DNA from 4 places in the Streptomyces sp. NPDC036815 genome. Region 1 is predicted to be linked to each of the others. Evidence: riboswitches for the same ligand, from Rfam matches in the RefSeq annotation. Region 1 holds a riboswitch; each other region holds the start of a gene.

Region 1 (5,102 bases):
TCCCGAGCCGCTTCAGCTCCTGGACCAGGTACGCGTTGACCTGGAGGAACTCGCCGGACAGCGTCTCGCGCTTGAAGAGGTTGGAGACCTGCGGCTCGATGCACTCGTAGACGCCCGCGATGGACGCGATGGTGGCGGTCGGCGCGATGGCGAGCAGCAGCGAATTGCGCATCCCGGTCACGGCGATGCGCTCCCGCAGCGCCGCCCAGCGCTCCGGCCACGCCAGCTCGACGTCGTAGTGGTCGGGGTGCAGGACCCCGCGCGCGGTGCGGGTCTTCTCCCAGGCCGGGAGGGGTCCGCTGCGTTCGGCGAGGTCCGCGGACGTCTCGTACGCGGCGAGCATGATGCGCTCGGCGATGCGGGTGGAGAGCGCCCGTGCCTCGGGGGAGTCGAAGGGGAGCTTCAGCTGGAAGAAGACGTCCTGGAGCCCCATGGCGCCGAGGCCCACCGGGCGCCACCTGGCGTTGGAGCGGCCCGCCTGCTCGGTCGGGTAGAAGTTGATGTCGACGACGCGGTCGAGGAAGGTGACGGCGGTACGGACGGTCTCGTCGAGGCGGTCCCACGCGAGGTCGCCGTCCTCCACGAACGCGCCGAGGTTGACCGAGCCGAGGTTGCAGACGGCCGTCTCGCCGTCGTCCGTCACCTCCAGGATCTCCGTGCAGAGGTTGGAGGAGTGCACGGTGTGGCCGGGCTCCGCGGTCTGGTTCGCGGTGCGGTTGGCGGCGTCCTTGAAGGTCATCCAGCCGTTGCCGGTCTGCGCGAGGGTGCGCATCATGCGGCCGTAGAGGTCGCGGGCCGGCATCGTCTTCCTGGCCAGGCCCGCGGCCTCCGCCGCGCGGTAGGCGGCGTCGAACTCCTCGCCCCACAGGTCGACGAGCTCGGGCACGTCGGACGGCGAGAACAGCGACCACTCCCGGTCGGCGGCGACGCGGCGCATGAACTCGTCCGGGATCCAGTGCGCGAGGTTGAGGTTGTGCGTGCGGCGCGCGTCCTCACCGGTGTTGTCGCGCAGCTCCAGGAACTCCTCGATGTCGGAGTGCCAGGTCTCCAGGTAGACCGCGGCCGCGCCCTTGCGCCGCCCGCCCTGGTTCACCGCGGCGACCGAGGCGTCGAGGGTCTTCAGGAACGGCACGATGCCGTTGGAGTGCCCGTTCGTGCCGCGGATCAGCGAACCGCGCGACCGGATGCGGGAGTACGAGAGGCCGATGCCGCCCGCGTGCTTGGAGAGCCGCGCGACCTGGTGGTAGCGGTCGTAGATCGAGTCGAGCTCGTCCAGCGGGGAGTCGAGGAGGTAGCAGGAGGACATCTGCGGGTGCCGGGTGCCGGAGTTGAAGAGCGTCGGCGAGGACGGCAGGTAGTCCAGGCGGCTCATCAGCCCGTACAGCGAGGCTACTTCGCCGACCGCGCGGCCGCTGTCCGCCGCCGTGTCCCAGTCGGTCTCCGCGAGACCGCTCGCGACGCGCAGCATGAAGTGCTGCGGCGTCTCGATGACCTGCCGGGTGATCGGGTGGCGCAGCAGGTAGCGGCTGTGCAGCGTGCGCAGGCCGAAGTAGCCGAAGCGGAAGTCGGCGCCGTCCGCGAGCGCGCTCTCCACGAGCGCGTCGAGCCGGGCCGCGTGCGCGGTCACGAACGCGGCGGTGCGGTCGGCGATCAGGCCCTCGCGGTGGCCGACCGCGATCGACTCGGTGAAGGAGCGCACGCCCTGTGAGGCGGCCTCGGCGGCGATGGAGAGGGAGAGCAGCCGGGCGGCGAGCTTGGAGTACGCCGGGTCCTCGGAGATGAGCCCCGCCGCCGCCTCGGTCGCGAGCTCGCGGAGCTCGCTCTCGTCGGCCCTGGCCGACCGGCCGCGCAGCGCGGCGGCCGCCACCCGGCCAGGGTCGGCGTCGGGGAGGTCGGCGGTGAGGTCGGTCAGGGTGCGCAGCAGCGCGGTCCCCGGCGCGTCGGTACCCTCAGTGCTTTCGGCGCTGTCACTGGGTCGCGATGCCGGCACTGACGCAGGTTCGGCGGGCGCGATGGTCACGTGGAGCTCTCCCTCGCTCGGCTCTGGGCCTGGGGGAGGGGGCGGCACACACGGGCGCACCCGGGCAGGGCGGCGTACCGCGTCCACCGGCCCATTCCACGAGGCCCGGACGGTCGGCACCCGGGCCGGACGACTCGGGTGCACTGCCGGCAGGTCTTCGGACTCCGCGTACGACAAATGCGCACACGTCTACCGTTGCGGGACAGTTCCGGACTTGCACCGGATTCCCCTGCGGCGACAGCGAGCACGAGCATACATCTTGTGTCGCACTACTGAAGCAGGCCCACATCTTGTGTCGGATCACGCTGCGGGCCCGGCCGGTGGCCCCTGAAGTGTCAACGCGTAGGTGAGCAGCGGGAGGCCGGGAATCGGGGACCAGTCGCGCTCCGGGGTGCGTGCGAAGCCGAGGCGTTCGTAGAGCCGGTGGGCGGTGCGCATCGAGGGCGAGGAGGACAGGACGAGCCGGTCGCGGCCCGCGTCCCTGGACCGCTGGACGCAGGAGCGCACCAGGAGTTCGCCCACACCGCGGCCGCGCGCCGCGGGCGAGACCGCCAGCATGCGGATCTCCGACTCGCCCTCCCGCGCGATGTCGGCCATGGGGCCGCAGGACGGCACGAAGGTCACGCCGCCGAGCAGCCCGCCGTCCGTGTCGTCCGCCGCGGCCACCAGGATCTCGGCGTGCGCCGCGCGCCCCGCCACGTCCCGCAGCACGGGCAGATAGCGGTCCTCCGCCCCGAAGTCCAGGTGTCCGTCGTCGAGATAGGCCTGCGCGGTGAGATCGCCCAGCGCCCCGTACTCCTCGGGCCGTGCCCGCCTGATCGTGATGTCCATGCGGCGCAGTGTGCAATACGGGTACGGCAAAGGGCCGCCGGTTTTCCGGCGGCCCTTTTTCGCTGTGCGCAGGGGGCGGGACTCAGTGTCCGGCGCCCGCCGTCGCCTTCGGCAGTTCCTCTATGACGCCGGGGTCGCCCGCGTCGGCCGTGTAGTCCTCCGGGGACGTCTCGTCGACGCCGTCGGGGGCGTTCAGGGCCTTCAGGACGAAGGTGAGGACCACGGTCACGATCACGTTCAGGACGAACGCGGTCAGGCCGATGTAGCCGATCTCGCCGATGCCGGGGATCTCGTCGGACGAGCCGCCGAAGTGCTTCTGGGTCGGCGAGGCGACGCCGTACGCGGCGAGCGTGCCGTAGGCCATGCCGACCGCCCAGCCCGCGAGCAGCGCCCAGCGGTGGAACCACCGGGTGAACAGGCCGCCGACCAGCGCGGGCATCGTCTGCAGGATCCAGATGCCGCCCAGGAGCTGGAAGTTGATCGCGACCGTCTTGTCCATGGTGAGGACGAAGGCGAGCGCGCCGACCTTCACCAGGAGCGAGACCAGCTTGGAGACCTTCATCTCCTGCTGCGGCGTCGCGTCCGGCTTGAGGAAGTCCTTGTAGATGTTGCGGGTGAAGAGGTTCGCGGCCGCGATCGACATGATCGCCGCCGGGACGAGCGCGCCGATGCCGATCGCCGCGAACGCGACGCCCGTGAACCAGTCGGGGAACATGTTCTCGAACAGCTGCGGAATCGCCAGCTGGCCGTTCTCCACCTTCACCCCGGCCGCGATCGCCATGAACCCGAGCAGCGCGAGCAGGCCGAGCATCAGCGAGTAGAGCGGCAGGATCGTGGTGTTGCGGCGGATCACGTCGCGGCTCTTGGAGGAGAGCGTCGCCGTGATCGAGTGCGGATACATGAACAGCGCGAGCGCGGAGCCGAGGGCGAGCGTCGCGTACGTCCACTGCCCGGCCTCGCCCGGCGCGAGGCCCGCGACGGGTTTGCCCGCCGCCTCGTTGGACGCAGAGAACTTGTCGCTCGCCGCCCGGAAGACCTCGTCGAACCCGCCGAGCTTGATCGGGATGTAGATGATCGCGACGGCGATGACCAGGTAGATCAGGCCGTCCTTCACGAACGCGATCAGCGCGGGCGCGCGCAGACCGGACGAGTACGTGTACGCGGCGAGCACCGCGAACGCGATGAGGAGCGGCAGGTCCTTCACGAACCAGTTGGTGTCGGGTCCGCCGCCCACCCCCATGACGTCCAGCACGGCCTGGATGCCGACCAGTTGGAGCGCGATGTACGGCATCGTGGCGAGGATGCCGGTGACCGCGACGGCCAGCGAGAGCCCCTTGGAGCCGAACCGCCCGCGCACGAAGTCGGACGTGGTCACGTATCCGTGCTTGTGCGAGACGGACCACAGGCGCGGCAGGAAGGTGAAGATCAGCGGGTAGACGAGGATCGTGTACGGCACGGCGAAGAAGCCGGCCGCGCCCGCCGCGTAGATCGCCGCGGGGACGGCCACGAAGGTGTACGCCGTGTAGAGGTCGCCGCCGAGCAGGAACCAGGTGACCCAGGTGCCGAACGACCGGCCGCCCAGGCCCCATTCGTCCAGGCTCTCGGTCTCGGCCTTGCGCCAGCGCGCGGCCAGGAAGCCCATCGCCGTGACGGCCACGAAGAAGAAGATGAAGACGGCCAGCGCGATGCCGTTCACGCCGCCCGTCCCCGATGCGAGTGTGGTCACTTTCCGGCACCCCCCGAGGCCTGCTCGGCCTTGCGGGCGCGCTGGTCACGCTGCCACAGCTTGTACGCGATCATCGTCAGCGCCGTGGAGATGAGCACCCACAGCATCTGGTACCAGTAGAAGAACGGAATGCCGATCAGTGTCGGGTCGACCTTGGCGTAGGAGCTCACCCACAGCATCGCCACGAAGGGCGCGACGAGGCAGACGGCGACGACCACGCGGACCGGCGTGACGACCGGTCTGTTCACTTCAGGCGCATCTGACATAGCGCGGCTCCGTTCCCTCACTTATCCCATGCTTAACGTGCGGGAAATCTAAGCCACAGTCTCGCGGTATGGAACCCCCGTCCGGATAACGGACGGATGAATGTCCCTGCTCAGCAGCAGCGGAACCCCCGACGGGGGTCCGACTCCTGCTGGTCCGTCCGCATGCGTTCGAATGCGCGGCGACTGGGGACGGTTGCGGCGGGATGGTCCTTGCGGATATGAGCCACGTACCGTTCGTACGCCGACTCGTCGGTCAACT
Region 2 (5,102 bases), on a different contig from region 1:
CGGAAGTGACCGCGGCCGCCCAGTACATGCAGTACTGGACCCACGACTCCTTCCCGCAATGGGCCTACGCGCTGGTCTTCACGGTCATCCTGTACGGCGCGAACCTCATCTCCGTGAAGCTCTTCGGTGAGCTGGAGTTCTGGTTCTCGATGGTCAAGGTCACCGCCATCATCGGCATGATCCTGATCTGCGTCGGCATCCTCACCATCGGCTTCTCCGACGCCGGGGACACCGCGTCGGTGACCCACCTCTGGGACGAGGGCGGCTTCTTCCCGAACGGCATCGGCTCCACGCTGATGACCCTGCAGATCGTGATGTTCGCCTTCCTCGCCGTCGAGCTGGTCGGCGTCACCGCGGGTGAGTCCAAGGACCCCAAGACCGTCCTGCCCAAGGCGATCAACACCGTGCCGTGGCGCATCGCCGTCTTCTACGTCGGCGCGCTGATCATGATCCTGTCGGTCGTGCCGTGGACCTCCTTCAAGCCGGGCGTCTCGCCGTTCGTGAAGGCCTTCGAGGAGATGGGTCTCGGCGTCGGCGCCGCCATCGTGAACTTCGTGGTCCTCACCGCCGCCCTCTCCTCCTGCAACTCCGGCATGTACTCCACCGGCCGCATGCTGCGCGACCTGGCGCTCAACGGCCAGGGCCCGAAGTTCTTCACCAAGCTCACGAAGAACGGCCTGCCGCTGACCGGCACCACCGTCTCGGCCGCCTTCATGCTCGTCGGCGTCTGGATCAACTACCAGTGGCCGGGCGAGGCGTTCAACTACGTCGTCTCCTTCGCCACCATCTCCGGCATGTGGGCCTGGATCATGATCCTGGCCTGCCAGATCCGCTACCGCCGCAAGGCCGACCGCGGCGAGCTGCCGCAGTCCACCTTCCGCGCCCCCGGTGCCCCCTTCACCAGCTGGTTCGCCCTGCTCTTCATCGGCATGGTCATCGTGATGATGGGCGTCGACAAGGACGCGCGGATCTCGCTGTACGCCGCTCCGGTCTGGGCCGCGATCCTCACGGTCTCCTACCTGGTCCTCAAGAGCCGCAACCCGGAGGCCGCGGCCTTCAACCGGCAGAAGGTCGGCGTCTCCGACTCCGTCGAGAAGGACTGACCCGCACCGGAAGGGCTGAGGCTCCCCAAGGCCCCTGTCCAGCATTCGGGCCCGCCCGTACCACACTTCGGTACGGTGCGGGCCCTCTGCTTATCCTGACTCCCATGCTGACCATCACCCAGGCCCTCCACGACCAGATCGTCGCGCACGCGCGCCAGGACCACCCCGACGAGGCCTGCGGTGTGGTCGCGGGTCCGGCGGGCACCGGCCGCCCCGAGCGCTTCATCCCGATGCTGAACGCGGCCCGCTCGCCCACGTTCTACGAGTTCGACTCGGGCGACCTCCTCAAGCTCTACCGCGACATGGACGACCGCGACGAGGAGCCGGTGATCGTCTACCACTCGCACACCGCGACCGAGGCCTACCCCTCGCGCACCGACATCACCTACGCCAACGAGCCCGGCGCGCACTACGTCCTGGTCTCCACGGCGGACACCGACGGCGCGGGCCCCTTCCAGTTCCGCTCCTACCGGATCGTGGAAGGCGTGGTCACCGAGGAAGAGGTGCAGGTCGTCGAGGCATACTGACCCCGACCACCCTTGAGGCGGCAGGAGCCAGGAAGCCGGTGCGAACCCGGCACGGTCCCGCCACTGTGACCCCGTCCCTCCGGCCGATACCGGCCGGGGCGGGGGAGTCAGGAACTGACCTGCCGCCTTTCTCCACGCAACGCAGGGGACGCGGAAATCCCCTGGAGGAGGCAGCTCAGCCATGTCCCGCCGCCACACCGGCATACGCGCACTCGCCGCGGCCGCCCTGCTCGTCCCGCTCGCCGCATGCTCCTCGCCCGGCCCGGACGGAGACACGAAGCCCGCCGCCAAGGCCGCCGGATTCCCGTACACCGTCACCAACTGCGGTGTGCGGACGACGTACGACGCGCCCCCGAAGCGCGCCGTCACCATGAATCAGCACGCCACCGAGGTGATGCTCGAACTCGGCCTCGGCGACAGACTCGTGGGCACCGCCTACCTCGACGACAGGGTCCTGCCCGCGTACGAGAAGGCGTACGAGGCAATCCCGGTGCTCGCCAAGGAGTACCCCTCCTACGAGAAGCTGCTCGCCGCCGACCCGGACTACGTGTACGGCGGCTACGCGAGCGCCTTCCTCGCCGGTGACGGCCGCAGCCGGGCGGCCCTCGCCAAGTCCGGCATCGACAGCCGCCTCAACGTCGAGGGCTGCGCCGAGCACCCCGTCTCCATGGACGACGTCTACCGCGAGGTCCGCGAGGTCGGCGCCACGTTCGGGGTGCGGGCCCGCGCCGACCAGTGGATCAACGGTGCCCGCCGCGAACTGGCCGCCACCGCCGCCAAGTCCACGTCCCGGGGCAAGAAGGCCCGCTCCGTCTTCGTCTACGACAGCGGTGACAAGACCGCGTTCACGGCGGGCGGCCGGGGCATCGGCAACGACATCATCGAACGGGCGGGCGGCCACAACGTCTTCGCCGACGTCGACAAGTCCTTCAGCGACGCGTCCTGGGAGAAGGTCGTCGAGCGCGCGCCCGAGACCATCCTGATCCTCGACTACGGCGCCACGACGGTCGCCCAGAAGAAGAAGCGCCTCCTCGACGACCCGGCCCTCCAGGACATTCCGGCCATCAAGAACAAGAGCTTCGCGGTCCTGCCCCTGTCGGACGTGGTCACCGGCGTACGAGCACCGGAGGCGGTGAGGAAACTGGCGGCGCAGCTGTGATCCAGCCCGTCCGGCGTTCGAGGACGAGCCCGCAGGGCGACAGACGGCACGCAAGGGGACGGCGCCTCATCGTCCTGGCGGTACTCACGGCCGCCCTGGCGGGAGCGATACTCGCCGGGCTGGCCCTGGGCTCGGTGCGGATCCCCCCGGCGCAGGTCATGGACATCCTCACGGGGAGGGCGGAACCCTCCCCGTTCCGCACGATCGTCCTCGACGTCAGACTCCCCAGGGTCCTGCTCGGCGCAGCCGTCGGCGCGGGACTGGCCGTTATCGGCACCGTCCTCCAGGCCCTCGTCCGCAACCCCCTCGCCGACCCGTTCCTGCTCGGCGTCTCCTCGGGCGCCTCCGTCGGCGCGGTCTGCGCCATCGTGCTCGGCAGCGTCTTCGGGCTCGGCGCCGCCCTGTCGACCACCGTCACGATCCCGGCCGCCGCCTTCGCGGGCGCCCTGATCTCGCTGGTCCTCGTCTATGCCCTGGCCAGAAGCGGCGGCGGCTTCGCCACCGGCCGCCTGATCCTCGCGGGCGTCGCCGTCTCGTACATCCTGTCCGCGCTGACCAGCCTCATCCTGGTCACCGCCGACAGCGCGGACCACCTCAAGGAGGTCATGTACTGGACGCTCGGCGGCCTCGGCAGCGCCCGCTGGGACATGCTCGCCCTGCCCTGCGCCACGCTGGTCGTCGGCACGGCCCTCCTGATGGCCATGGCCCGCCCCCTCGACCTGCTCCTCGCCGGGGAGGAGGGCGCCACCGTCCTCGGCCTGGACGCCGCCCGCTTCCGCGTCGGCGTCTTCGTGCTCGCCTCGCTCCTCACCGGCGTCCTGGTCGCCTACAGCGGGGCCATCGGCTTCGTCGGCCTGATGGTCCCGCACGCCGCCCGCATGCTGGTCGGCGCCGCCCACCGCGCGCTGCTGCCGGTCGTCGCGCTGATGGGCGCGGTCTTCCTGGTCGTCGCCGACCTCGCCGCGCGCACCGTCGCCGCGCCGCAGGACATCCCCGTGGGCGTGCTCACCGCGCTGACCGGTGGCCCGTTCTTCCTGTGGCTGCTGCGGCGGCGCAACGAAGGAGTACCGGTATGACCCACCCGCCCCGGCCCGTCGGCGCACTGCGCACCGAAGAGCTCTCGTACGAGGTGGCCGGGCGCCTCCTCGTCGACGCCGTCGACCTCACCGCCGCCCCCGGCGAGACCGTCGGCGTCGTCGGTCCCAACGGCAGCGGCAAGACGACGCTGCTGCGCTGCGTGTACGGCACCCTGCGCCCCACCGGCGGCCGCGCCCTCCTCGACGGCGACGACCTGCACACGCTCACCCCGAAGGCCCGCGCCCGCCGCCTCGCCACGGTCCCGCAGGACGGGCAAGCGGCGTTCGAGCTGACCGTCCGGCAGGTGGTCGCCATGGGCCGCTCCCCGCACAAGCGGTTCTGGGAGGCGGACACGGCGGCCGACGAGGAACTCGTCACGGCGGCGCTCGCCCGGGTCGGCGTCGAGGAGCTCGCCCACCGCACCTTCCCCTCGCTCTCCGGCGGCGAGCGCCAGCGCGCCCTGGTGGCCCGCGCCCTGGTGCAGCAGCCCACCCTCGTCGTCCTCGACGAGCCCACCAACCACCTGGACATCCGCTACCAGCTCGACATCCTCTCCTTCGTGCGGGGCCTGGGCACGACGAACCTCCTGGCCCTGCACGACCTGAACCTCGCCGCGTACTACTGCGACCGCCTCTACGTCCTGGACGGCGGCCGCCTCGTCGCCTCCGGGACGCCGAAGGAGGTCCTCACCGCCGAGCTGCTCGCCGCCGTCTACGGCGTGACCGCCGAGGTCGGCATCCATCCACTGACCGGCGCCCCGACCGTCGTCTATCTGCCGCCGCCCGCATCCTGAACAGATTCCGTCCACCAGTCGAGATCACATTCCGGGATCCGGACCGGGAATCGATACGATGACCGCATGGTTCCCCACGACGTGAGCGAAAAGACGCCGGGCGCACTGCTCGTTGCGCGGCTGCACGTCGATCTGTGCCGCCTCGCCAGCGCGATCTGTACCCGCTGAACCGTGCCGCCACAGGCCGTGGGCCGCGGCGCCGCACCCCGTACACCCACGTACCACCGGGCACCACCGCCAGCACAGCGCAGCCGCGCGCCCACCACCCGCACTTCTCGATCCCCGACAGGAGCCCCAGCATGGCCATCGAGGTCCGCATCCCGACCATCCTCCGCACCTACACCGACGGCGAGAAGGCCGTCCAGGGCAGCGGGGACACCCTCGCCGCGCTCTTCGCCGACCTCGACTCGCGCCACCAGGGCATCGCCGAGCGGATCGTCGAC
Region 3 (5,102 bases), on a different contig from region 1:
GACCAGGAAGGGGTAGATCAGCGGCAGGTCGCCGAGCGCGGCGTCGGGGCCGCAGGCCGCGGAGAGGCCCGCGTTCTTGCCGGGCAGCCACTCCAGGTTGCCGTGCTTGCCGAGGTGGATCATCGCGTCGGCGCCGAAGCCGCCGTCGTCGGCCGGGGCGGCGATCCAGCGGTACGCCGCCAGGTAGTGGTGCGACGGCGGGAGGTCGGGGTCGTGGTAGATCGCGATGGGGTTCTCGCCGAAGCCGCGCGGCGGCTGGATGAGGATGAGGAGGTTCTCGCGGCGCAGAGCGGCCAGGACGATGTCGCCCTCCGGGTCGCCGCCGTTGCCCACGCGGGAGCGGTCCAGGAACATCTCGCCGGGCGGCGGGCCCCAGTGCCCCTCGACGGACTCGCGCAGCTCCGCGGGGAGCGTCGCGTACCAGCGCTTGTAGTCGGCGGCGGGGATGCGCACCGGGTTGGCGGCGAGCTGCTCCTCGGTCAGCCAGTCCTGGTCGTGGCCGCCCGCGTCGATGAGCGCGCGGATCAGCTCGTCGCCGTCGCCGGAGACCAGGCCGGGCAGGTCCGCCTCGGGGCCGAACGCGTAGCCCTCGGCGCGCAGCCTGCGCAGCAGCGCGACGGCGGAGGCCGGGGTGTCGAGGCCGACCGCGTTGCCGATGCGGGAGTGCTTCGTCGGGTAGGCGGAGAGGACCAGGGCGAGGCGCTTGTCGGCGGCCGGGATGTGCCGCAGGCGCGCGTGGCGCACGGCGATTCCGGCGACGCGGGCCGCCCGCTCGGCGTCGGCCACGTAGGCGGGCAGGCCGTCCTCGTCGATCTCCTTGAAGGAGAAGGGGACCGTGATGAGGCGGCCGTCGAACTCCGGCACCGCGATCTGGCTCGCGGCGTCGAGGGGCGAGACGCCCTCGTCGTTCTCCTCCCAGGCCGAGCGCGACCCGGTCAGGCACAGGGCCTGCAGGATCGGCACGTCGAGGGAGGTCAGCGCGCCTGCGTCCCACGACTCGTCGTCGCCGCCCGCGGAGGCCTCGGCGGGCTTGGTGCCGCCGGCCGCGAGCACCGTCGTCACGATGGTGTCGGCGGCGCGCAGCGCGTCGATCAGCTCGGGCTCGGGGGCGCGCAGTGAGGCCACGTACAGCGGCAGCGGGCGGGCCCCGGCGTCCTCGATCGCGCCGCACAGCGCGTCCACGAAGGCGGTGTTGCCGCTCATGTGGTGGGCCCGGTAGTAGAGCACCGCCACCGTCGGCCCCTCGACCGCGCGCGCGGTGCGCTCCAGCGGGCCCCAGGACGGGGCGGGCGCGGGCGGCTCGAAGCCGTGGCCGGTGAGCAGCACGGTGTCGGAGAGGAAGCGGGCCAGCTGCTCCAGGTTGGCGGGGCCGCCGTGCGCGAGGTAGGCGTGCGCCTCGGCGGCGATGCCGACCGGCACGGTCGAGGACGCCATCAGCTGGGCGTCGGGTGCCTGTTCGCCGGTGAGCACGACGACCGGGAGGCCGGTGGCGATGAGCTGGTCCAGGCCGTCCTGCCAGGCGCGGACGCCGCCGAGGAGGCGTACGACGACGAGGTCGACGCCGTCGAGCAGGGCGGGCAGCCCGTCGAGGTCGAGGCGGGAGGGGTTGGCGAACCGGTAGTCGACGGGGCCTCCCGCCGCGCGGGCACTGAGCAGGTCGGTGTCGGAGGTCGACAACAGCAGAAGCATGCGGGCGCAGGCCTTCCTCGGGGTGTCCGCGCCCCGGGTGGTCGTATGGACGGCAGGAGTTCCTGGCTCACCCGGAGTCCGGGTTCACAGTGGCGGGACCGCGCCGGATTCGCACCGGGCTTCCTCCCTCGGGTCCTGGTGGACCCACGCCGTCGCTGGCGTCGACGGACTTGGTAGCCCGCCGCCTGCATAGTAAGTCCTGCCCGCCGGGTGCGGGGCGGCCACCTGCCAGGACGGCCCGTCTCGGGAGGCGACCGGCCGGATCCGCGTGGGTATGCTCGCCGCCATGCCGCCCACCCGAGCCTCTTCCCCAGACCAGGGCGAATCCCTCATACGCGACCGGGGCGACGCCTGCCCCGGCGCCCTTCGCCTGCACCTCGCCGACGACGGCGGGCTGGCCCGACTCCGGTTGCCCGGTGGCCTTCTGACGTCCCGTCAGGCCGCTGTGCTCGGCACCGCGGCGGAGCGTCTCGCCGACGGGAACCTCAGCGTCACCTCGCGCGGCAACATCGAGCTGCGCGGCCTCGGCGACGCGTGCGGCGGCGAACTCTCCCGCCTGCTCGCCGACGCGGGCCTGCTGCCCTCCGCACGGCACGAGCGCGTGCGGAACGTCCTCGCGTCCCCCCTCGCAGGAACCGACGGACTCGGCCACGCCGACGTGCAGTTGTGGGCCCGTGAGCTGGACCGACTCCTGTGCGCGCAGGAGTGGACGACGGCACTCTCCGGCCGCTTCCTGTTCGCCCTGGACGACGGGCGCGCGGACCTGGCCGGGATCGGCGCGGATGTGACCTTGATCGCAGAATCGGGCGGGACGGCGGTCGTACGCGTCGGGGGCCGCGCCTTCCGGATCGCCGGAGCCGACGCCCCGCGCGCCGCCCTCGCCGCCGCCGGCGCCTTCCTCGACGCGGTGCGCGCGGCGGGCAACGGAGCCTGGCGGGTCACGGAACTTCCCGCGGGCCAGGACGTGGACCTGGCCGGAGCGCTGGAGCGGGCGGACGTCGCGGCCGAGCGGACCGAGGTCCCGGACACGGTCCGCGGCGCCCCGCCCGCCCCCGGCGCCGCCGGACACGCGGTCGCGGTGAACGCCCGTCTCGGCCGGGTCAGCGCCGCCCAGTGGCGCGCCCTGCTCCCGCTCCCCGCCGACGAGCTGCGGGTCACCCCGTGGCGCGGCTTCGTGCTCCCCGGCTTCGCCGACGCGGCCTCGGCCCGCGAACGGCTGGCCGCGCTCGCGGACGCCGGATACGTCACCACCCCCGACTCCCCCTGGCTCGGGGTCGGCGCCTGCACCGGCCGCCCCGGCTGCGCCAAGTCCCTCGCCGACGTGCGCGCGGACGTGGTGCCGGGTCCCGGCGGGCTCCCCGTCCACTGGTCCGGCTGCGAGCGGCGGTGCGGGCACCCGCGCGGCGACTGGGCCGACGTCCTCGCCACCGGCGACGGGCGGTACGAGGTGACGGTGCGCACCGCGGGCGGCGAGCGGCTGTCCGTACCCGGCGCCACCCTGACCGAGCAGATCACCAGGGCACGTACGACCAAGACCACCCCTACGGCCACGAGATGAGCGAGAGCACAGTGTTCGACTACGAGAAGGACGGCGCGGCGATCTACCGCGAGTCCTTTGCCACCATCCGCGCGGAGGCGGACCTCCACGGCCTGCCCGCCGACGTCAGCCAGGTCGCGGTCCGGATGATCCACGCCTGCGGGATGGTCGACCTCGTGAAGGATCTCGCCTTCAGCCCGCGGGTGATCGCCGACGCCCGCAAGGCGCTGCGCGACGGCGCGCCGATCCTCTGCGACGCGAACATGGTCGCGAGCGGCGTCACGCGCAAGCGGCTGCCCGCCGACAACGACGTGATCTGCACGCTCGCCGACCCCTCCGTGCCGGACCTCGCGGCGCGCCTGGGCACCACCCGCAGCGCCGCCGCCATGGAACTGTGGCGCGACCGCCTCGAAGGCTCCGTCGTCGCCATCGGCAACGCGCCCACCGCGCTCTTCCGCCTCCTGGAGATGATCGAGGAAGGCGCGCCGCGCCCGGCCGCCGTCCTCGGCATCCCGGTCGGCTTCGTCGGCGCCGCCGAGTCCAAGGACGCGCTCGCCGCACACCCTTCCGGTCTGGAGTACCTGGTCGTACGGGGGCGTCGCGGCGGCAGCGCGATGGCCGCGGCGGCGATCAACGCGATTGCGAGCGAGACGGAGTGAACACCGAACAGCGCCCGCAGGGGCGGCTCTACGGGGTCGGCCTCGGCCCCGGCGACCCGTCGCTGATGACCTTGCGCGCCGTCGAGGTGATCGCGTCGGCCGACGTCGTCGCCTACCACTCGGCGCGGCACGGCCGGTCCATCGCCCGCTCGATCGCGGCCGCGCACCTGCGCGCCGACCACATCGAGGAGGCGCTGGTCTACCCCGTCACCACGGAGGGCACCGACCACCCCGGCGGCTACCGCGGCGCCCTCGACGACTTCTACGAGGAGGCCGCGGCCCGGCTCGCCGTCCACCTCGACGCGGGCCGCACGGTCGCCGTGCTCGCCGAGGGCGACCCGCTCTTCTACGGCTCCTACCAGCACATGCACAAGCGCCTCGCGCACCGCTACCCGACCGAGGTGATCCCCGGCGTCACCTCCGTGAGCGCGGCGGCGGCCCGCCTCGGCGAGCCGCTGGTGGAGGCCGAGGAGGTCCTCACCGTGCTGCCGGGCACGCTCCCCGAGGAGGAGCTCGCCGCGCGCCTCGCGGCGACGGACTCGGCGGTCGTCATGAAGCTGGGCCGCACGTTCGGGAAGGTGCGGGGCGCCCTGGAGACCGCGGGCCGCCTCGACGAGGCCCGCTACGTCGAGCGGGCCACGATGGCGGGCGAGCGCACCGGCAGGCTGGCCGACGTGGACCCGGAGTCGGTGCCGTACTTCTCCGTGGCGGTGCTGCCGAGCCGGGTGGCGCCGCTGACGGGCGGACCCGCGCCGGAACCGCCCGCGGAGCGGCGCGGAGAGGTCGTCGTGGTCGGCACCGGTCCCGCGGGCCCGCTGTGGCTGACCCCCGAGACGCGCGGCGCGCTCGCCGCCGCCGACGACCTGGTCGGCTACACCACGTACGTCGACCGCGTGCCGCACCGCGCAGGCCAGCGGCGGCACGGCTCCGACAACCGCGTGGAGTCCGAGCGCGCCGAGTTCGCCCTGGAGCTGGCGCGGCGGGGGCGGCGGGTGGCCGTCGTGTCGGGCGGCGACCCGGGCGTCTTCGCGATGGCCACGGCGGTCCTGGAGGCGGCCTCGCAGGACGCGTACGCGGACGTTCCGGTACGGGTGCTGCCCGGTGTGACGGCCGCGAACGCGGCGGCGGCCCGGGCGGGGGCCCCGCTCGGCCACGACTACGCGACGATCTCCCTCTCCGACCGGCTCAAGCCCTGGGAGGTCATCGCGGAGCGGCTC
Region 4 (5,102 bases), on a different contig from region 1:
CGTACGAGGCGCCCATCGCGGCCGCGTCCAGGAGGAGGTCGACCAGGTGGTCGTGGAGGAGATTGACCTCGTCGACGTAGAGGATGCCGCGGTGCGCGTCGGCGAGCAGACCCGGCTCGAAGGCCTTCACGCCCTCCGCGAGCGCCCGCTCGATGTCCAGGGCACCGACGAGCCGGTCCTCGGACGCGCCGACGGGCAGCTCCACCATCCGCGCGGGCCGCGCGGTGGCGCCGCCCGCCTCGTGCGGGCCGTCCGGGCAGTTCGGGTCGGCGGCCTTCGGGTCGCACGAGAAACGGCACCCGGCGACGACCGGCACCTCGGGAAGCAGCGCCGAGAGCGCGCGCACGGCGGTGGACTTGGCGGTGCCCTTCTCCCCGCGCACGAGCACACCGCCCACTGCGGGCGAGACGGCGTTCAGCAGGAGCGCGAGCCGCAGGTCGTCCTGGCCGACGAGAGCGGTGAACGGGTACGGGGTGGTCACTGAGCCTCCTTGATGCGGTGGTGCGTGGTGGTGCTCACGACGGCGCTCACGAGGGCGCGCCGGGCGCGATGAACGGCAGCCCGGCCGGCGCGCCGTTCTCGATCAGGCCCAACAGGCCGTCCGTGTCCGCGTGTTCTTCGATCAGGTCGCCGAGCAGGTCGAGCTGTTCCTCGCGCAGCGTCCCGAAGCTGGTGTCGGGTGCGGGGACGAAGCGGCGTCCGGCCGCGCGGGCGACCTCGGTGAGGAACCGGCGCCGGAACGCGTCGCTCTCCAGCGACCCGTGCCAGTGCGTGCCCCACACCTCGCCGACCCGGCAGCCGTCCAGGAAGGGTTCGCCGCCCGCCACCTCGGCGACGCCGTGGTGGATCTCGTACCCCTCGACGGGCTCGCCGAGGGCCTCGCCCACCGGCCGGGCGAGGGTCTTCTCGCGGGCGAACCGCACCCGCACCGGCAGCAGCCCGAGCCCGTCGACGGACCCGGCCCGCGACTCCACCTCGTCCTCGATGTGCTCGCCGAGGACCTGGAAGCCGCCGCAGATGCCCAGCACCGGCCTGCCCTCGGCGGCGCGGCGCGCGAGGGCGTCCGCGAGGCCGCGCTCGCGCAGCCACCGCAGGGCGCGCACGGTCCCGCGCGTGCCCGGTACGACCACGAGGTCGGCGTCGACGAGTTCCTCGGCCCGGTCCACGAACCGCACGACGACGCCCGGCTCCGCGGCCAGTGCGTCCACGTCGGTGAAGTTGGACATCAGCGGCACCGCGCACACGGCGACCCGCAGCACGTCCTCGCCGACCGGCGGGGCCACCACGGACTCCCGGACGGCGCCCCGCAGGGACACCCGCAGGCCGTCCTCCTCGTCGATGCCCAGCCCGTGCTGGAACGGCAGCACACCGAACGTGCGCCGCCCGGTGAGCCCGTGCAGCATGTCGAGCCCGGGTTCGAGCAGGGAGACGTCGCCCCGGAACTTGTTCACCAGGTAGCCCGCGACGAGTTCCTGGTCGGCCGCGCTCAGCAGCGCCGTCGTCCCGAAGAACGACGCGAACACCCCGCCCCGGTCGATGTCCCCGACCACCAGTACGGGGAAGCGGGCGGCGCGCGCGATGCCCATGTTCACGATGTCGGTGCGCCGCAGGTTGATCTCGGCGGGACTGCCCGCGCCCTCACAGATCACGGCGTCATACGTGCCCCGGAGCTCCTCCAGGCATCCCACGACCGTGTCGAGCAACTGCGCCTGCCGCCCCCCGTGGTAGCCACGGGCGCTCATCTCGCCCACGGGCCTGCCCATCAGCACGACCTGGCTCGAGCGGTCACCGCCGGGCTTGAGTAGTACGGGGTTCATCAGCGCGCTGGGCTCGACGCGGGCGGCCTGGGCCTGCATGGCCTGGGCCCGGCCGATCTCCGCCCCCTCACGGGTGACGAAGGAGTTGAGGGACATGTTCTGCGCCTTGAACGGCGCGACGGACACCCCTTTGCGGGTCAGCCACCGGCAGATGCCGGCGGTGACGACGCTCTTCCCCGCGTCCGAGGTGGTCCCGGCGACCAGCAGTCCACCGCTCATGCTTTCCCTCTCCTCGACCTTGCCGACCGCAGCACCCAGCGGGCACCCACCACGACCCCGAGGGCGAGCAGGCCGACCCGGCGGGACAGCTCGGCGGCCCGCTCGATGTCCGCCGCCTCGACGTCGCGTCCCGCCGCGTTCAGAACGGGCCGGTGCTCGACCCGGCCCCCGTACGAGAGCGTTCCCCCGAGCCGCACGCCCAGCGCCCCGGCGAAGGCCGCCTCGACGGGCCCGGCGTTCGGGCTCGGGTGCGCGGCCGCGTCGGCGCGCCACGCCCGTACCGCCCCCGAGGGCGAGTCACCGGCCAGCGCCGCGAGCCCCGCGGTGAGCCGCGCGCCCGGCCAGCCGAAGACGTCGTCGAGGCGGGCGGACGCCCAGCCGTAGCGCCGGTACCGGGGCGACTTGTGGCCCACCATCGCGTCCAGCGTGTTGACGGCCCGGAACCCGACGAACCCGGGGACGCCGCCCAGGGCGCCCCACACGAGCGCGCCGACGACCGCGTCGGAGGTGTTCTCGGCGACGGACTCCACGACGGCCCGGGCGATGCCGTCGGCGTCGAGCGCCTGCGGGTCCCGTCCGCACAGGTGCGGCAGCCGCTCCCGCGCGACCTCGATGTCCCCGGCCTCCAGCGCCCCGCCGATGGCCCGCGCCTCCCGCGTCAGCGACGTACCGCCGACGACGGCCCAGGTGGCGGCGGCGGTCAGCGCGACGGACCCGGCCCGGGAGCGGCGTACGAGAGCGGTGGCGAGGGCGGCGGCACCCGCCGCGCCCCCGGCGCACACCACGGCGTGCAGCACACCCCAGCCTCGGTGGTCGCGCCACAGCATCCGCTCGACGGCGCCCGCGGCACGGCCGAACGCGGCGACCGGATGGCCCCGGCGGGGATCGCCGAGCAGCAGGTCACCGAGGAGGCCGGCGGCGGCGCCGTACGCGAAGTCGCGATCGGCACTCATGCGCTCAGCCCGCCGCTGCGCTGAGGAGACGGCTCGTACTCAAGAGAAGGGGCGGCACCGGGCGGCCGAGCATGGCGATATGTCCTCACTCAGGGTGTCCGCGCCCTGGTTCGACGTGATCGGCGGCGAGAGTTCCTGGCTCGCGGGGAATGGCTCCCCGGTGACAGTGGCGGGACCGCGCCGGATTCGCACCGGCTTCCTCTTCTGCCGCCGTAGTTGGCCCGGGCAGTCCACCACGGCCCGCGAAGGCCCGTCAACTCGCTGTTGACCTGCGGCGGGAGAGTGTGTTGGGGCCCACACGGGCGGCCCGCGCGCGGGGCCCGCACGCGAGGTCCTGACATGCGCGTGGGGCGCGGAGCGTCCGTACGCTCCGCGCCCCACGCGGGACGGCTGCCGTCAGGCGACGATCAGGAAGATCCCGTACGCCACCGCCGCCGCGCACAGGGCGAAGCAGGCGTACGCGCCGGTGCGGGCGAGGGGGGCGGCGCCACCGGTGGAGGCGGCCGCCGTCTGCTGCTTGGAGAGGCCGACGATGCCGAGGGTGAAGAGGCCCACCAGGGCCACGGTCACCGCGAGACTGACTCCGAAGACGGAGCCGAGAGCTGCCCAGTCGATGCTCATGCTGGTCTGTCCTTACACGGTCGCGGGCCGGGCGGGGTCCGCCATGGCGCCGGTCGTGGTGGTGGTCGGAGCCGTGACGGTGGCCTTGACGGACGCGTCCGACGCGACGGAAGAGGCCATCGCGCCCACGGGGGGCGGCGTGACGGCGGCGATCGCGGTGGTCACCACGCCCGCGGGCTCGGTGGTCGCGGTGTCGTCGGTGCGGATCTCGTCATCCGTGACGTTGGTGTGGTCGACGGCGTTGCGCCGGGAGAGCGTCCAGATCACGCCCGATCCGGCGATCAGGAGCGCCGCGGTGGCCGTGATGCCCCAGGGGCCCTGCTTGGTGAGGAACTCGGCGCCCGCGCCGACCAGACCCGCGGCCGGCAGGGTCAGGCCCCACGCGACGAACATCCGGGTGGCGGTCGACCAGCGGACGACGCCGCCCTTGCGGCCGAGGCCCGCGCCCATCACGGCGCCCGAGCAGACCTGGGTGGTGGAGAGCGAGAAGCCGATGTGGGAGGAGGCGAGGATCGCGGTCGCGGCGCTGGTCTGGGCAGCGAAGCCCTGCTGCGGCGCGAGGTCGGTCAGGCCCTTGCCCATGGTGCGGATGATGCGCCAGCCACCGAGGTAGGTGCCGAGCGCGATGGCGATGCCGGCCGAGACGATGACCCACATCGGGGGGTTGGCGCCGGGGTTCAGGACGCCGCCCGTGATCAGGGCGAGCGTGATGATGCCCATGGTCTTCTGCGCGTCGTTCGTGCCGTGGGCCAGGGAGACGAGTCCGGCGGAGGCGATCTGGCCTGCGCGGTAGCCCTTGGCGGTGGCCTTCTGGTCCGTGGTGCGGCCGATGCGGTACGTCAGGCGCGTGGCCAGCGTCGCGGCGATGCCCGCGACCAGCGGAGCGGCGACGGCCGGGATCAGGATCTTGGTGACGACGGTGCCGCCGTTGATCGACGACCAGCCCATCGACATGACCGCGGCGCCGATGAGGCCGCCGAAGAGCGCGTGGGAGGAGCTGGAGGGCAGGCCCACCAGCCAGGTCAGGAGGTTCCAGAGGATCGCGCCGACGAGCGCGGCGAAAATGACCTCGGTCTTGAGGCCGTCCTCATTGACGATGCCGCCGGAGATCGTCTTGGCGACTTCGACGGAGAGGAAGGCGCCGACGAGGTTCAGCACGGCGGACATGGCCACCGCCGTCTTGGGCTTGAGAGCGCCGGTCGAGATGGTCGTCGCCATCGCGTTGGCAGTGTCGTGGAAACCGTTCGTGAAATCGAACACGAGAGCGGTGACGATCACGATCCCGAGGAGAAGCGTGATGTGTTCCATTTACCCAGGCTTCTGTTGGACGTCAGTGGCATGTGGAACGTAGGCAACCCGGGTGAACGGAAAGTGAACTGGGCCGGGCGGTGCGGTGACCCGAAGCGGAGTGCCCTTGCTCCGTATTGAGCTGATCTCTGATCCTGATCGTACGGAGCGGTGGCGGGAGCCCCGCAAACGGGGCGGAGTGTCG

The links. Region 1 has a riboswitch for cobalamin ahead of ACZ69I_RS17390 (ribonucleoside-diphosphate reductase subunit alpha). Riboswitches for the same ligand answer to the same signal wherever they lie in the genome.
Region 2: linked by a shared signal. The riboswitch ahead of ACZ69I_RS00175 (ABC transporter substrate-binding protein) and the one ahead of ACZ69I_RS17390 (ribonucleoside-diphosphate reductase subunit alpha) in region 1 are both predicted to bind cobalamin.
Region 3: linked by a shared signal. The riboswitch ahead of cobN (cobaltochelatase subunit CobN) and the one ahead of ACZ69I_RS17390 (ribonucleoside-diphosphate reductase subunit alpha) in region 1 are both predicted to bind cobalamin.
Region 4: linked by a shared signal. The riboswitch ahead of ACZ69I_RS05790 (cobalamin biosynthesis protein) and the one ahead of ACZ69I_RS17390 (ribonucleoside-diphosphate reductase subunit alpha) in region 1 are both predicted to bind cobalamin.

Annotation. Positions count from the first base shown of each region.
Region 1 is NZ_JBVJPW010000007.1:221,427-226,528, reverse strand. Features, by position in the region: gene ACZ69I_RS17390 (ribonucleoside-diphosphate reductase subunit alpha) at 1-2,020, opposite strand, end outside; cobalamin riboswitch at 2,152-2,274, opposite strand; gene ACZ69I_RS17385 (GNAT family N-acetyltransferase) at 2,321-2,851, opposite strand; gene mctP (monocarboxylate uptake permease MctP) at 2,934-4,493, opposite strand; gene ACZ69I_RS17375 (DUF3311 domain-containing protein) at 4,574-4,843, opposite strand; gene ACZ69I_RS17370 (YbdD/YjiX family protein) at 4,954-5,102, opposite strand, start outside.
Region 2 is NZ_JBVJPW010000001.1:30,935-36,036, forward strand. Features, by position in the region: gene ACZ69I_RS00165 (amino acid permease) at 1-1,103, shown strand, start outside; gene ACZ69I_RS00170 (M67 family metallopeptidase) at 1,208-1,630, shown strand; cobalamin riboswitch at 1,636-1,767, shown strand; gene ACZ69I_RS00175 (ABC transporter substrate-binding protein) at 1,812-2,789, shown strand; gene ACZ69I_RS00180 (FecCD family ABC transporter permease) at 2,858-3,865, shown strand; gene ACZ69I_RS00185 (ABC transporter ATP-binding protein) at 3,862-4,659, shown strand; gene ACZ69I_RS00190 (putative leader peptide) at 4,726-4,827, shown strand; gene ACZ69I_RS00195 (MoaD/ThiS family protein) at 4,959-5,102, shown strand, end outside.
Region 3 is NZ_JBVJPW010000008.1:238,968-244,069, forward strand. Features, by position in the region: gene cobN (cobaltochelatase subunit CobN) at 1-1,689, opposite strand, end outside; cobalamin riboswitch at 1,727-1,855, opposite strand; gene ACZ69I_RS19005 (cobalamin biosynthesis protein CobG) at 1,964-3,247, shown strand; gene ACZ69I_RS19010 (precorrin-8X methylmutase) at 3,259-3,885, shown strand; gene ACZ69I_RS19015 (precorrin-2 C(20)-methyltransferase) at 3,882-5,102, shown strand, end outside.
Region 4 is NZ_JBVJPW010000001.1:1,288,994-1,294,095, forward strand. Features, by position in the region: gene ACZ69I_RS05780 (putative cobaltochelatase) at 1-481, opposite strand, end outside; gene ACZ69I_RS05785 (cobyric acid synthase) at 528-2,036, opposite strand; gene ACZ69I_RS05790 (cobalamin biosynthesis protein) at 2,033-2,989, opposite strand; cobalamin riboswitch at 3,097-3,242, opposite strand; gene ACZ69I_RS05795 (hypothetical protein) at 3,386-3,610, opposite strand; gene ACZ69I_RS05800 (inorganic phosphate transporter) at 3,623-4,918, opposite strand.